One region of the Paenibacillus sp. P46E genome, then DNA from elsewhere that is predicted to be linked to it. Evidence: predicted binding sites of a transcription regulator. Region 1 holds the regulator's gene; each other region holds the start of a gene.
The links. Region 1 encodes LexA, which represses DNA repair genes until DNA is damaged. Its sites were predicted from a motif close to CGAACATATGTTCG; they were not measured.

Region 1 (3,665 bases):
ATTAACTCCTGCCTTGTTGCCTTGTTCATGCGCTTATTTGTCCACAATTTCAATATTATTAAGTTGAGCACGGAAGTTACTGCGGATATTACCCAGATAGATCTCGCGAAGCTTGGCTCTTTCCGCAAGCTCCTCTTCATTCAAGCCGTCACTCTTCTGTTTGCGCGCTAATTCATTGATGCGGGCGACCAATTCGTCAATGTTCAATATGTTCCCCTCCCCTATAAATTCATTCTAACTTTGCCATGAGAAAAAGAGCTTGTCAAGGTCTGCTCCCTGAAAGCTCCTGGTATCCATCTATAGGTACTCCATCAGTATTAATATGCAGGCAGACTCAGCACATCGCCGGCTTGGATATTGCTGTTCTCCAGACCGCTCGTCCGTTTGATTCCTTCTATATATACAGCCGTTTTCATATGAGCCGGTTTATTCTTAAGTGCTATGCTCCAAAGTGTATCCCCGCGTTCAACAACAACCCTCTTCTCCTGCTTGGATGACAACACCGATCCTGCAAAAACATTGCCTACCACAGTAAATCCGGAAATTACTAATAGGAAAATCAAGGCTAGCTTTACAATTGTGTCCTGGCGGAGCAATCTGCGGCAGGGTGCCGCTAAAGAGAAAAGAAGATTCTTCATATCTAGTCTATCATTGTATGCAGAACGGGCTCTCGCTGTATGGTCCTCATGAACCTCGTCGTAAATACTACGGTATGTGCTGTACTTTAACATATTAACCGACCTCCAAACACTTGTTCTTACTTTCGAAATTAATATAACACGAACATGTGTTTTGATCAATACTTTTTTCGAACAATTGTTCCCTTATTCTTCGAACCCCATTTTCTGTTATATCAACCCTGTTTTTCCATTCTCCACCTAATACTCTGGATCGTTTTAGAACTTATGTTTGTACGAACGGAAGTTCTATGTTATAATTTTCCCAAACATAGTATATGGGGTTGATTCCGATGTCAAAGATTTCGAGTCGCCAACTGGCGATCCTGGAATTTATTCGTAACGAAGTCCGCAGCAAGGGGTATCCACCTTCTGTCCGGGAAATCGGTGAAGCTGTAGGACTGGCTTCCAGCTCCACGGTACACGGTCACCTGGACCGGTTGGAGAAGAAAGGGCTTATCCGCCGTGATCCAACGAAACCGCGTGCAATAGAACTGCTGGGACAAGAGGATTCCGAGAATGTTCATCAATTTGTTCAGACGGTAACACGCATTCCAGTCGTTGGAAAGGTTACCGCCGGGGTGCCGATTACAGCAACAGAGAATATTGAAGATTACTTTCCGCTTCCTACTCATTACGTAGGTGATAACAAAGTGTTTATGCTGTCTGTTCTTGGTGACAGCATGGTCGACGCTGGCATTATGAATGGTGACTATGTAATCGTTCGCCAGCAGCAGACAGCAGATAATGGCGATATCGTCGTTGCCATGACTGAAGAAGATGAAGCAACAGTAAAGACCTTCTACAAAGAACGTGACCATATCCGTCTGCAGCCGGAGAATCCGGCTTATGAGCCTCTACGTCTGAATCGAGTTACGATTCTGGGCAGAGTTATCGGCCTATTCCGCGATATTCATTAGTAATTCCCCGTCTCATTTAAAACTGTTCCGCTTAGTAGCGGAACAGTTTTTTCCTTTTCCCTTCAATCTACTAATTATTTGATCTATTTTGTTCTCCTATGACTGATTAATCAAAGGGAACAATTGTTCGCATTCGGTTTTCTATCTAACTTTCCAGAACTCTCTCTACACTCCACTCATATCCTGATCATAAAAGGAGTGTTGATCAAAATGCCCAACTATCGAATCATTATCGATCTGTCACAGCGAATACTGTATCTTCTGGACAATGACACTGTAATTAGAGGTTTTCCTGTCGGCATAGGCAAGATGCTGTCCGTCTCTCCAGTTGGAGAATATACCATTATCAACAAACAGAAAAACCCCGGCGGCCCTTTCGGCGCTTTTTGGATGGGCCTGTCTAAGCCGCATTATGGGATTCACGGAACCAATGACCCTTCCTCCATCGGCAAAAAGGTCTCCCATGGCTGTATTCGCATGTATAATGAAGATGTGCTAACCCTCGCAGCAACAGTTCCCATCGGAACCCGTGTTACTATTCGGGAATAACAGCACAAAGGACACTTTAGCGAGACATTTTTCAACGTCTCACTAAGTGTCCTTCATGTTCAAACATTTATTTTGCATACAAACAGGAAAAGCGGAGTAATATGTCGAAACCTGTATATTGGTAAATTAAATCTTGAAAGGAAGTGTCTGGTTTGAATCAATCCAAAATAAGAACCCATGTCGACTTCAAAGTCGACGCATTAGGTAAGCTCTCCAATCTTTTACTGAACAATAATCATGGGGAACGCAGAGTCAATATCCTTACAGCCTTTGGCAGCATTCAAGGCAACGTTGCTTCGAACACCAGCAGTAATGAGGATGTATTTAACCTCAAATCATTGATGGACGATGTCATCGTTGATGAATACATTTCCTACTTGGGCGCTGAGCATCCTGAAAAGACATTCAATTACAATTTTGTAGTTTTGGATAATGTAATTGTTCGTCCTTTCGCCAGCTTTGGAACTGAAATTGAATATAAACAGCTGATTGTCTATGCCGAGCAAATAACGTCCTTCAACTTCATGTAAAACCTGTTTATGACTACATATTGAAGTAATAGACGGATAATGTCTCCCGGTGAAACTCAACTTATACCATTCACGACCCGGGAGCACATTGTTCTTATTGCTTAGTCTGTTCATATCCAAGTTCATCCAGAATACCTTCAGCCAGTACAAGTTGCACTTCTTCCGGCTCCTTCAGCTTCCTGGCGTAAACCACTGCACTTTTGGTAACTTTCTCAATCAATCTTCGGCCCTGTTCCTTGGTGATCGATACTTCTACCCCAGAGCGCCCTACCACTTCAGATAAGCAGAAAAAGACAATGCGCATACTATAATTCTCCCTGCTTAAAAAGTAGAACAAGTAAGGAACATTCTTTAACAGACGATCCACCCAATTCGTAATCTCACGGATCTGATAAATCTCCCTGCGATCTTGCTCATACCCGTTAAATATGAGCGTTACCTTTCCGCGCATTTTCTTTTTCTCATACTTCTTAAATTCCCGTAAATAATTCTCCAGTCTTCCCTTCTCCACATCTTCCCTAGAGATATTCATTACTGTAATATCTTCATCCTTTTCCATCTTTATCACCTTCCACATATGTAAAATATTCGGGATTACACCTATGAGAAGGCATCCCGGGGGATGCCCTGGATTACAAGACTTCTTTTAATAATTCTGTACCAAGCATTAAACCTTACAGCACGCTTCTAAGCAACCTGATCGCCGCAGCGTTTAAGCGCAATGCTTCCCTTATGGAAGCTCGCGCAGCTAGCAGCTCACGTCTGGCACGGCTCGGGTTTGGCACCCGCCGCAAGTTTTCATTGATTTCTTCCAGTCTTTCCAGCAAAATAGCTCTTTGTGTCCGCAGCAAACTAATAGCTCTGCGGATTCTCGCACGTTCGCGTTCTGTCATCATTACACCTCTTTTACGTTTTATAGTATAAGAGATGTAATAACAGCCGCATTGGTATGTGTTATCCGGTAACAATAACAGCTTATAAAACAAAAG
Region 2 (3,665 bases), on a different contig from region 1:
TCTTCTACACACAAAGAGGTTCTCCTTCCTCAAAGGTAAATGTTGAACCCAAGAATTTTAAATATTCAGCTTATAAAAGGAAAAGAAATAGGAAAACGCCCGGTTTCCCAGGCGCTTCCTCTTTTCTGCTATTTAGCTGTCAAATCGTAGGCGAAGCATGCCGCAGCCTCCACCTGCTTGAAGCCCTCTCTAATATACAGGGCCTTGGCACGTTCATTTTCCGCGTTTACACACAGCACTGTCTGCGTATAGGCCTGTTCCTTGGCGAACCGCAATGCCGCTCTCAGCAGAATTCTCCCCAGCCCTTTACCCTGATACTCCGGAAGTATGGCCAGTGGTCCAATGTTCATGATCGGAGATCCTTCATAGTCATCGTCTGCTCCACGGACAACGCCTACCGCTTGACCATTATGGCGAAGAATCATGAGGCCGCCTTCAATGTAGTCTTTGCGGGAAATCATATTCGTTACCATTTCCGGTGTGGCCGGTGTTTCGCTCCCTTTCAGTTTGGCAAAACCGGCATTTCTCACCTCGCACCAGACAGACTCATCGGTTCCAAGCCGAAAGGGCTTAATTTCGTATCCGGTGGGCAAGCTGAAGTCAGGAACAGATTCTTCATTCCGGACAAGCAAATAGGAATAGCGCTCCACAGCGAAGCCGGCAGCTAGCATATTGTGCGTCTCTCTTGCATTAACCGTTGGCACAAATATATCCAGCTTATCCAAACCTGCCGTATGCGGTAGTATGGCTTGCAGCAGCTTCCGGTAAATTTCGGGTTCAGCGGTATCCGCCTGAAAAATCCGAAAACGGCCTTTTCGTCCTCTGCGGTTATAGTCATTCAAAATCAGCGAAGCGGCCGCAACCAGTGCTCCCTGCTCATTTACCGCCACATAGGTGGGGTTCTCTTCCGACAGTTCAAACCCGGCAAGCTGCTCTTCATATAAAAAGGAATCATCAATATCCGGCCGGTGCTTCCGGCAAAAGTCCAAAAACTCGTCTCTTCTGTGCTGACTTAACGCTTCGATCTTCATTTGCTTATCATCCTTCCAGCCTGTTATACTGCTGTTCTAAAAATATCAGAAGTTCAATCAACCGAAAAGGGTAAAAACAACTATGAACCATTGTATCATTGCTGCCATTACCAAAAGTCCGCTGAGAGCCTCACTGTATCATTTTACCAGAGCAAGTAATCTGCAAGGTATGGCTGCCTTGGATGGGATCTTCGCATCGGCCTTGCTGTACCCCGAATATGCCAACGGCATACGCCGGACTGAAGCCTGGAAGACAGTCTATAACGGCCAGCATGCAGTGCTGAACTCCCATCTTCGAATCACCCCCGAGGCTATGGAGGCAGGAACAACGGCTGAACAGTTCCGCGCCTGTCTGGACCGCCATGTCTTCCTCTGGCCAACTGAACGTGACTGTATGTCCATGGCAGCTATGTACTCTCGCAGAGAACCAGGAGAGACCTTTGCCATTTTGAAATTGGATGCCCTTAAGCTCTTAACGGATCACTTCGATCATATCCGGTTGTCCAAATATGACTCCGGGAGCTCTCCACGATACCCGCACCGGATGTCCTACCGCAAGAGCTGTAAGATGCTGCTGCCCATTGGGCTATTCATGATAGAGAATGGGCCGTCGATTCCGGCAAAGCCCTCCGAGATCAAAGAGGTGCTTGTAGCGTATTCGCTCACTCCGTTAAGCCGCTATCTGCAGACCATTTACTGTTCCGGTCAGGATCTGGTGCCGGCAGCTTGGAGGGGTATCCATGAACCGCTGGTTTTGCCTTCGGCTCCGCATTCCTAAACAATGTGAGGTCATTCGGGCATAAAAAAACAAGCATCCCTTCAAAAGAAGGGATGCTTGCGTAAACCGTAGTGCGGTCAAGAGGACTCGAACCTCCACGATATTGCTATCACTGGCACCTGAAGCCAGCGCGTCTGCCAATTCCGCCATGACCGCATATTCAATGACTTACTTTCGCAGTCACAAGATAGATCATACCATTCGATGATGCCTGAGTCAATATTTTTTTGTAATCATTTTTAATACATAAATTTCTGTATAAATATTGCTTTTATTTACGTATTCGGGGTATAATGAGAACAAAGGTTCGCATACTATAAATGAGGTGATTTATATGGCGACTACCAAGAGAAATCCACTAACTACACCAACAATCCCCGAAGATATAACCAAAGACGAAAAGTCCCTTGTCAGAAGCTATTTGCTGCTTACGTTCATTCATAAAGTATTTGAACGCGACTGCCGGGTCATCGGCAAGAGCGGATTATTCAAGACACCACAGCTCTATATGGAGCTGGTATCCGGTGCAACGAAGAAGACCTCGCTGATGCTCCAGGAGGTCACCCGGGAGCTTACCTCGCATCATCTGAAGATCACGACCATCCGTCAAGATCAACGGGGGGTAGAGGCCCAGTATTCCTGCCGTGGATATACCGGCGAGATGAATATCCCTTGGCCCGGATTTCGTAATGAAATGATGCTGCGGATGCGTGCTTACCTCGGCCTGACACCTGAGCTAACCGTTCTCCCCCGGGAAGATACTGTGGAACAGATGGCGTTATCCATATAAGTCCTGTACTTATCATAAGAAACAGCCCCCTCCGCTATGGAGGGGGCTGTTCTTGCTAGGTTTATACATTATACGTTCTCCGGCTCTTGTCTGGGTTCGGCAAAGGGCTGGTACACATAGTTGCGGTCAAGCTTCACTATCCGCTTATTGGGACGGCGTATCATCACCTGGGACTCGTCCCAGGCGAGCACAATACCTTTTACATCATTACTCTCCAGTGCATCGCGTACAACACGGATCTTCTCACCGGAAATCCGGTAGGCATCCAGCTGTTCGTCACTAATCATGAAGTTCAAGTCTCCTTTCAACACATTGCTAGCCTTATCCACCCGTGAAAAAGACCCCAATGAGTAATCATTCGGGTCTAGTTACTTGCAGTTCTAACCTTATATCTTATGAAGTTCTATATCAGCGCTTCATTCTTCTCAAACCAGAAGTCAAGAACTTTAGCGGACATCACACGTTGTTCCAGATATTCCACCTGATGATCAGTGAATTTCTGTCTCCAATTGAAGGACAATTCTTCACACAAACTTGTGATCGTCAAAAGTTCAGACCAAGCGACGTAACGTTTGTACCAGAAAAACTGAGGATGTTCAATCATATAGGGATACAGGTCGTCGAATTCCGTATGTTTGCAATCCAGCGCACGCTCGAAATGATCCTTGGCCTCGGTTAGTTTATCAATAAAAAATTGCTCTGTCACCGGTTCTTTCCCCATTGTGACGCCTCCTCTCTCATGTCTAATTTTTATTATAAAGGAAAACTTATAGAGTGAAAAGCAGTTGTTAAAAAAATAGGCTAAGTTCCTCTAATTGTCACCCTTTATTCGTCAAAGACAATGGTTCCTTCACTAAGAGACATAATCCGGACAAGTGACTCCAGACGTATACCCTGTTCTCTAATGGTTCTGGCTCCGGCCTGGAAGCTTTTCTCCACAACTACACCGAGTCCGACCAGTTCGGCGCCGGAGCGCTGAATGATTTTGATGAGACCGCGTGCGGCGTCGCCGTTTGCGATAATATCGTCAATGAACAGCACCTTGTCATCCGCAGAGATAAATTGG
Region 3 (3,665 bases), on a different contig from region 1:
ACATGGCTACCGGGAGAACGGCGACATTACCACCCCATTTGATATGCGTGTACTGAATCAGATGGACCGGTTCGACCTGACGAAGGAAGCTGTACTGAGCCTGCCGGATGCTGGTAAATATCAGGCTATCGCGGACGAAATGGATGCTATGGTCAAGAAGCATAACCAATATATCCGTGAAGAAGGTATCGACCTGCCGGAAGTAGAGAACTGGGTATGGAAGGCTCTGAACTAATAGCATAAGTACTACTATAGGGGATGTCCTGAAGGTCATGAAAATGGCTAAGGGGCATCCCTTTTGCGCGCTCTATAAACAGAGCTTTTGAATTTCGACTTCCCATGCTCCAATAGGGGTGAGCCCTCTTCGAGCTTCGGCTTGCTCTCGGCCATAGCGGTGCTGCCGCCATTCATCTCTGTGAGGTGCTTCCAGTACCGTTTGGGCATTAGCGAGGAGCGCAGGCGGTCGTTCTTGCGCTCACGGATGCCGATAGCGTTGTAGAATCCTTGCCAGAGGCGGCGGTATTCTTCCTCAGCTGCATCCGGTGCAGGTGGTACCCATTCATCAAGGGGAATAATGGCTTGCTGTCCAGGCTGGTGGATAAGGGCCGTGCGGTGGGTTTTGTCGTAGATCATGAAGCTCTCTCCGTAGAATCGGTCACAGAAATGATCCTGAATAACAGGCAGCACGAAGCCTTTGGGCTCAATGACCGCTGCCATAACCGGACCATATACGGAAAAGCGCACAAACCCCAGGTACAAGTGAGCTTCCCGCTGGAGCTGCTGAACCGCCTTTTGCAGAGCGTTCACCGTATCATCCGCAAGCATGTCCATTACCTTGCGGCCATGAGTGAAGCCCAGGTACAGAAAATTGAGCAGCAGCATCTCCTTGTCCGGTGTGCATGACCAGAATCCATGACGAACCCACTCCTCTGCCTCGGTGCAGATGCGTAACGGGATTGACTTCAGTACCCGTTCTGCTCTGCTACTGTCCGTGTCAATCCATTTGGATTCCAGCAGCAGGCCTTGTTCTTCTTCGTCCGAATGTATAGCGAGCGGTGTCTCCTTCCATTGATAGCTCTCGAACACACAGCACAGCAGGCCTTCAAAGCTGCCATCGTAGGTATAGGCCAAAGCGGCTGCCTTAAACATCAGGGCCATTCGCCTCCCTTCAGCGCAGCCGAACCTGCTGTCGGGACTGCCGCTCCCGCTGCCGGTAAGGCAGCCAGATAGGAATCGTCGAACAGAGTGAGCTGCTCGTACTGCGGCGGCTCGATCCTGGCAAGCTCCTGCCCGGACATGAGTGAGCGAAGCAGGGTATGCTCGCCCACCTTTAATCCCTCCAGCATTTTCCCCTTACAGGTAATGAAAAATTGTGCGCGTTTAAGAACCACACCAAGCTTCTTGAGGGCTGCAAAGTCCAGGGTTCCGGCCCGTCGTGCCTTAACAATCCGCTGAGCACTCCTTACCCCGATCCCTGGCACCCGCAGCAGCTGCTCATACGGGGCACGGTTGATCTCAACCGGGAACTCTTCCCGGTGATTCACCGCCCAGCTACATTTCGGATCCAGCAGCGGATTGAAGTTGGGTACCGCTTCATCCAGCAATTCATGGGCCTGAAATCCGTAGAAACGCAGCAGCCAGTCGGCCTGGTAGAGGCGGTGCTCCCGCAGCAGCGGTGGTTTGGTATCTAGAGCCGGCAGGAGTGAATGTTCCACTACGGGGGTGTAGGCAGAGAAAAAAACGCGTTTCAACGCGTATTTCCGGTACAAACCTTCGGTGAGGGTCAGTATACGGAAATCGGTATCGGGCGTAGCTCCGATAATCATCTGGGTGCTCTGTCCGGCGGGAGCAAAGCGGGGGGCATGGTTATATTTGACGAGATCGGAGCGGTTCTCGTTAATCTTTTCTTTGATCAGGGACATAGGCTTCAGAATGGAGGCCTTGCTCTTGTCGGGAGCCAGCAGGCCCAGGCTTTCTTGAGAAGGAAGCTCGATATTGACGCTCATGCGGTCGGCCAGCAGGCCAAGTCGGGACAGCAGCACCTCGTCTGCGCCGGGAATGGCCTTTACATGGATATATCCTCTGAACTGGTAGGTGTTCCTTAGCAGATCAAGAGCAGTAATCATTTGCTCGGTTGTATAATCGGGACTCCGCATAATGCCGGAGCTGAGAAATAAGCCTTCTATGTAATTACGGCGGTAGAACTGCATGGTCAGGTCTGCGAGCTCCTCCGGCGAGAGTGCGGCCCGGCGTGTGGGGTTCGATTTACGGTTCACGCAGTACGCGCAGTCATATACGCACCCGTTGGTCATCAGCACCTTAAGTAGTGAAATGCAGCGGCCATCTGCTGCGAAGCTGTGGCAGATGCCCATGCTGACGGCATTACCCATGCCACCGGGCTGGCCTTTACGATCGGAGCCGCTGGAGGTGCAGGCCACATCATATTTGGCCGAAGCCGTTAAAATTTCAAGTTTCTCCATCATATCCACACAGAATCCCTCCTATACAGGAAATTATATACCGAACACATGTTCTTGTCAAAATCAGGCGGGCACATTACTTGCTTGGACTGGAATTTTGACTAGCAATGTACAAAAGATTGCCTTATGTATATAATAATAGGAACATAAGTTCCTATATTGGTTGTAGAATGGAAATTAATAACTCCCTACATTATAGGTATATAGAAATACAAGGGAGGCATTAAAAGTGAGTGCAATAGAATACTATCGTCATGAGCTCTACCGGATTGCTTGGCGTATGCAGTATCGTGCCAAGAGGGACTTTAAGCGTGAAGTCCCTCTCGCATCCAGCCCGGAGCCCCGTACTCCTTCATTTTCTGAACAAGCTGACAACAGGTTACTAGTGCAGCACTATTTAAATGGACTAACGTCAGAAGTGGGAAAGAAGGTCATTTGCGCAATCTATCTAGGAGATCAAACAGAGGCTGAGGTCGCCCGGCAATTGAACATATCTCAACAGGCGGTGAACAAATGGAGGAAGAAAATGATTCAGGAATTAAGTCGGAAGATGAATTCCTAGGTTTACTTGAACGTCTTCAGAAGGATAATGATGAATCGGCCACACTGGCATTATTGAAATTTTTTGAAAAAGATATGGTCCGGTTAACCCGTGTGTTGCGGATGCCCAAAGAAGATGCTATACAGAGTATGAAGGTTGAGCTTCTGGAATGTTTGAAAAGAAAGAATGGATAAGAATTAGTAGGGAGCAGTTGCCGTCCGGCAGTGCTCTCCGGGCGAAAATGTATGCGCATTCCTTCTTGTGCTATAATAGCTACTAATAGCTTGATTACTAGAGTGGGAGTGTTGAGGGGATGAGAGGGTATAATATTTGGCGTCCATTGATGCTGATTTTGGTTGCGCTGCTTACGAGAACATTAGTGAACAGCGTGTGCCTCATGTTCGGCATGTCGGCTAATTCAGCAAGCAGTGTCGCCATGATCGGCATGATCATTGCCGCGCTGGTGATGTATAACCGGATGATGAAGCAGCGCCGGAAATAAATATAAGGTAGACTATTTAGCCTCCTGGAGGCTGACCGATACTGTCCGTGGGTGGCTGTAGTGAAGCTGCAGGAAGAAACAGGATTGCACTGATTAACTGTGACCCACAAGAAAGACACTTTGAAAAAAGTGACCTTCTTGT
Region 4 (3,665 bases), on a different contig from region 1:
ATTAGTGACTTGTCGATGCCCTTCTCACGCAGTTCCTGGCGGATCCACAGCTTGCCTTTGCGTTGATTCTTCATGCGCTGCTCCGCCCATTGCTTGGCGTATAAGGGATCATCCAGAAGGCGCTCCTGCTGCAGACGCAGCAGAACTTCAGCAATAATAGTCTCTCCTATTTCCTTCTCCCGTAAACGACGGGCCATTTCCTGTGACGTTCGCGGTTTGCGCTCCAAATAGCGCAGACCCTCCACATAAGCCCGCTGCCGCTCATCAGCTACAACGATCTCCTCCAGATCGGTCTTCATGAAGGAGCTCCCCGTAATCATCCGGTATTTAATCATGACATCTTCATGAACAGCCAGCTGATATGCACCAAAATGTATAATATAACGGTGGTCTGACTTCTTCTGACGCTCCACACGCGTAATTTCGAGTAATTCATCCTCAGGAAAATTCGCTAAGATCTGCTCGTCCTGCTCTTCAGGTTCAGGATTTAATTGGATTACCATAGTTGCCCTATCACCTCATTACTGATGTAAATCTTATTCATTTGCGAAAAAGCGCCCTGCTATGATCATTCACAGGGCGCCTGAACTCTTACCTAGTATTCAATTACAAATGATTGAATATCAAGTTATTCGATTTCAAGCAGGAGCTTTTCTTCTTCCTCTTGCTCTGCTACTACTTCAGATTCCGAAGGTGCAGCCACAAGCGTTGACAAATTGCTGGCTTCACGAATCTTATTCTCAATTAGTAAGGCAATATCCTGATGCTCCTTGAGGAACTGCTTGGAATTCTCACGGCCTTGTCCAAGGCGTTCACCTTCATAGGAATACCAAGCCCCGCTCTTATTCACGATATCCATCTCTGTTCCGATATCCACAAGGCTTCCTTCACGGGAAATGCCTTCGCCGTACATGATATCCACATCTGCTTGTTTGAATGGAGGAGCGACCTTGTTCTTCACGACTTTAATCTTGGTGCGGTTACCCACAACATCATTACCCATCTTGATACTCTCTACGCGGCGCACATCCAAGCGTACGGAAGAGTAGAATTTCAGTGCCCGGCCGCCAGGTGTCGTTTCCGGGTTACCAAACATCACGCCAATCTTCTCACGAAGCTGGTTGATGAAGATAGCAATAGTATTGGATTTGTTGATTGCTCCCGACAGCTTCCGCAATGCCTGGGACATCAGACGTGCTTGCAAGCCTACATGGGAATCCCCCATGTCGCCTTCAATTTCCGCTTTTGGAACCAGTGCTGCCACCGAGTCTACTACGATGATATCAACCGCGCCACTGCGAACAAGTGCTTCAGCGATTTCAAGGGCTTGCTCACCAGTATCAGGCTGGGATAGCAGCAGTTCATCGATGTTTACACCAAGCGCTTTGGCGTATTTAGGATCAAGTGCATGCTCGGCATCGATAAATGCAGCTTGTCCGCCTGCCTTCTGCACTTCAGCAATAGCGTGCAGGGCAACAGTTGTCTTACCGGAAGACTCCGGTCCATATACTTCAATAATACGTCCCTTAGGAAGTCCGCCTATACCTAATGCAATATCAAGTGCCAAAGATCCGCTAGGTACGACTTCCACTTTCATGTGAGTGGATTCTCCCAATTTCATAACCGAACCTTTACCGAATTGTTTTTCTATTTGACGAAGCGCCATATCAAGCGCCGCACGACGATCTGACAATCAGACCACTTCCTTCACTGTTTATAGTATTATAATAACGTGTTTTGGAGGTCTTGCCAAGCTTTTTTTCGAACATACATTCGTTTTTTTTGTCCCCAGGGATGTTACTCCCTTTTATTGTAAGCCTCCTTCCAGATCTGACGCTGGGCCAGATTATTCATTCACCGGATGTCGGACAGTACCTTCTTACAGGGACAGGCTGCTTTTTCATTTCATAAGAATAAACAAAAAACCGCAGCAAGGATATCTCAGTGCCACGGTTCTTCCGTATGAATAAATTATATACTGGACAGGAAGGTTATTGCAAGGCTGACCCTTCCGGCGGTGTAGCTGCCTTACGCTCCTCCAGCCTGCGCCAGAGACGGTATAAAAGCGCCTTAACGGTTCGCAGGCGGATATTTTCGCGAGTGCCTTTAAGATTAAGTTCATAGACTTCCGTAGGCCGGCCGCGTTCAGCCAGTCCGATAAATACTAACCCTACTGGCTTGCGCTCAGAATATCCCGGACCTGCTACACCGGTAACCGACAATCCAAAGTCGCTGTCGGCGGTCATTCTCACCTGATCTGCAAGCACCTCAGCCACCTCACGGCTGACTGCGCCAGGGGCCTCCGGACCCTCCAGCAGGGCTGCAGGTACGTTCAGCAGCTTCTTCTTCATATCATTGGAATAGCATACGATCCCTCCGAGGAACATAGACGAGCTACCCGGAATATTTGTAATGCTCTCCATTAGAAGACCGCCTGTACAGCTCTCCGCCGCACTCAAAGTCAGGCCGGCTTCTACCATCCAATCCACAATCACCTGCTCAAGCGGCACATTAATATTAGCATACATATGCTCAGGCAGAATCTCCTGAATGGACTTCTCAAGTACCTCCAGCTTCTTCATAGCTTCCTGCTCCGAAGGGGCTTTGGTGGAGATACGCACCGTTACCTCACCCTCCTTGGCATATGGAGCGATGGTCGGATCGGTCTGGCCCCGGATTAGGTCAATCAGTTTATCTTCAAGAAGCGACTCTCCGATACCGGCAAACTTCAGCATTTTGGAGTATATCGGCATTTCATCCGTCAAGGCATGCTGCTGCAGCCAAGGCTTAGCCTGGCCTGTGAACATTGGCTTCATCTCGCGCGGAGGTCCTGGGAGTACAATGTAGAACTTTCCACCATCGGAAAAAGCAAGACCGACAGCCAGCCCCGTTTCATTCGGGAGTGGCGTTGTTCCGTCAATAATCAGAGCCTGTTTCCGGTTGTTTTCGGTCATAACCATTTTGCGTTCATCAAAAAACCGCTGAACATGATCCATGGCAAGCTGGTCTATATGCAAACTGCGTCCTACGGATGCAGCTAATGCATCTTTGGTAAGATCATCTTCGGTCGGACCAATCCCTCCGGTGAACAGAATAACATCCGCACGGCTGCGGGCAATTTCTATGGCTTGCTGTAAACGGCTGCTGTTGTCTCCAACAACGGTCTGAAAATAAACATCGATTCCGAGTGCTGCCAGCTCTACTGAAAGAAACTGTGCATTGCTGTTTACAATCTGCCCGAGCAAAAGTTCTGTGCCGACGGCAATAATTTCTGCTTTCATCGCTGGCTTTCTCCTCCTGAATGTACATAATGAATGATTCTGTGCAGTTCAATTAAGCGTTGTGGAGCTGCAATAAATCTTTGTTTTTCACGAAATAGTCAACACCTGAATAGATGGTAACAATTGCCGCTGCCCAGATCGCAATATCATCTACAGGAATGCTGACAAATTGAAACGGAAAATTGTTGAGCAGCAGAAGCGATATGGCGACAATCTGAATCACAGTTTTAATCTTGCCCCATTTGCTAGCAGCAACCACTTTACCTTCGAGCAGTGCTACTTGTCGCAAGCCCGTTACTGCGAACTCACGGCTGATAATGACGATGGCAATCCAAGAGTCACATCTGCCCAGTTCTACCAGGGAAATCAGTACAGCCGAGACCA

Region 2: the regulator LexA is predicted to act here: its motif matches at 2,106-2,119, upstream of A3849_RS30145 (YhjD family protein).
Region 3: the regulator LexA is predicted to act here: its motif matches at 2,522-2,535, upstream of A3849_RS06380 (putative DNA modification/repair radical SAM protein).
Region 4: the regulator LexA is predicted to act here: its motif matches at 1,763-1,776, upstream of recA (recombinase RecA).

Annotation. Positions count from the first base shown of each region.
Region 1 covers NZ_LVYZ01000055.1:128,409-132,073, reverse strand. The annotation lists gene A3849_RS21150 (DUF896 domain-containing protein) at 34-207, opposite strand; gene A3849_RS21145 (LysM peptidoglycan-binding domain-containing protein) at 318-731, opposite strand; gene lexA (transcriptional repressor LexA) at 971-1,597, shown strand; gene A3849_RS21135 (L,D-transpeptidase) at 1,808-2,146, shown strand; gene A3849_RS21130 (hypothetical protein) at 2,299-2,676, shown strand; gene A3849_RS21125 (hypothetical protein) at 2,771-3,235, opposite strand; gene A3849_RS21120 (hypothetical protein) at 3,351-3,569, opposite strand.
Region 2 covers NZ_LVYZ01000099.1:10,637-14,301, reverse strand. The annotation lists gene A3849_RS30160 (GNAT family N-acetyltransferase) at 129-1,031, opposite strand; gene A3849_RS30155 (DUF7002 family protein) at 1,114-1,809, shown strand; tRNA gene A3849_RS30150 (tRNA-Leu) at 1,882-1,965, opposite strand; gene A3849_RS30145 (YhjD family protein) at 2,144-2,599, shown strand; gene A3849_RS30140 (hypothetical protein) at 2,668-2,886, opposite strand; gene A3849_RS30135 (hypothetical protein) at 3,003-3,320, opposite strand; gene A3849_RS30130 (xanthine phosphoribosyltransferase) at 3,425-3,665, opposite strand, start outside.
Region 3 covers NZ_LVYZ01000027.1:105,322-108,986, forward strand. The annotation lists gene A3849_RS06370 (phosphoketolase family protein) at 1-235, shown strand, start outside; gene A3849_RS06375 (TIGR03915 family putative DNA repair protein) at 283-1,149, opposite strand; gene A3849_RS06380 (putative DNA modification/repair radical SAM protein) at 1,149-2,483, opposite strand; gene A3849_RS06390 (hypothetical protein) at 2,994-3,215, shown strand; gene A3849_RS06395 (hypothetical protein) at 3,335-3,523, shown strand.
Region 4 covers NZ_LVYZ01000026.1:132,205-135,869, reverse strand. The annotation lists gene A3849_RS05825 (regulatory protein RecX) at 1-503, opposite strand, end outside; gene recA (recombinase RecA) at 629-1,693, opposite strand; gene A3849_RS05815 (competence/damage-inducible protein A) at 1,992-3,281, opposite strand; gene pgsA (CDP-diacylglycerol--glycerol-3-phosphate 3-phosphatidyltransferase) at 3,334-3,665, opposite strand, start outside.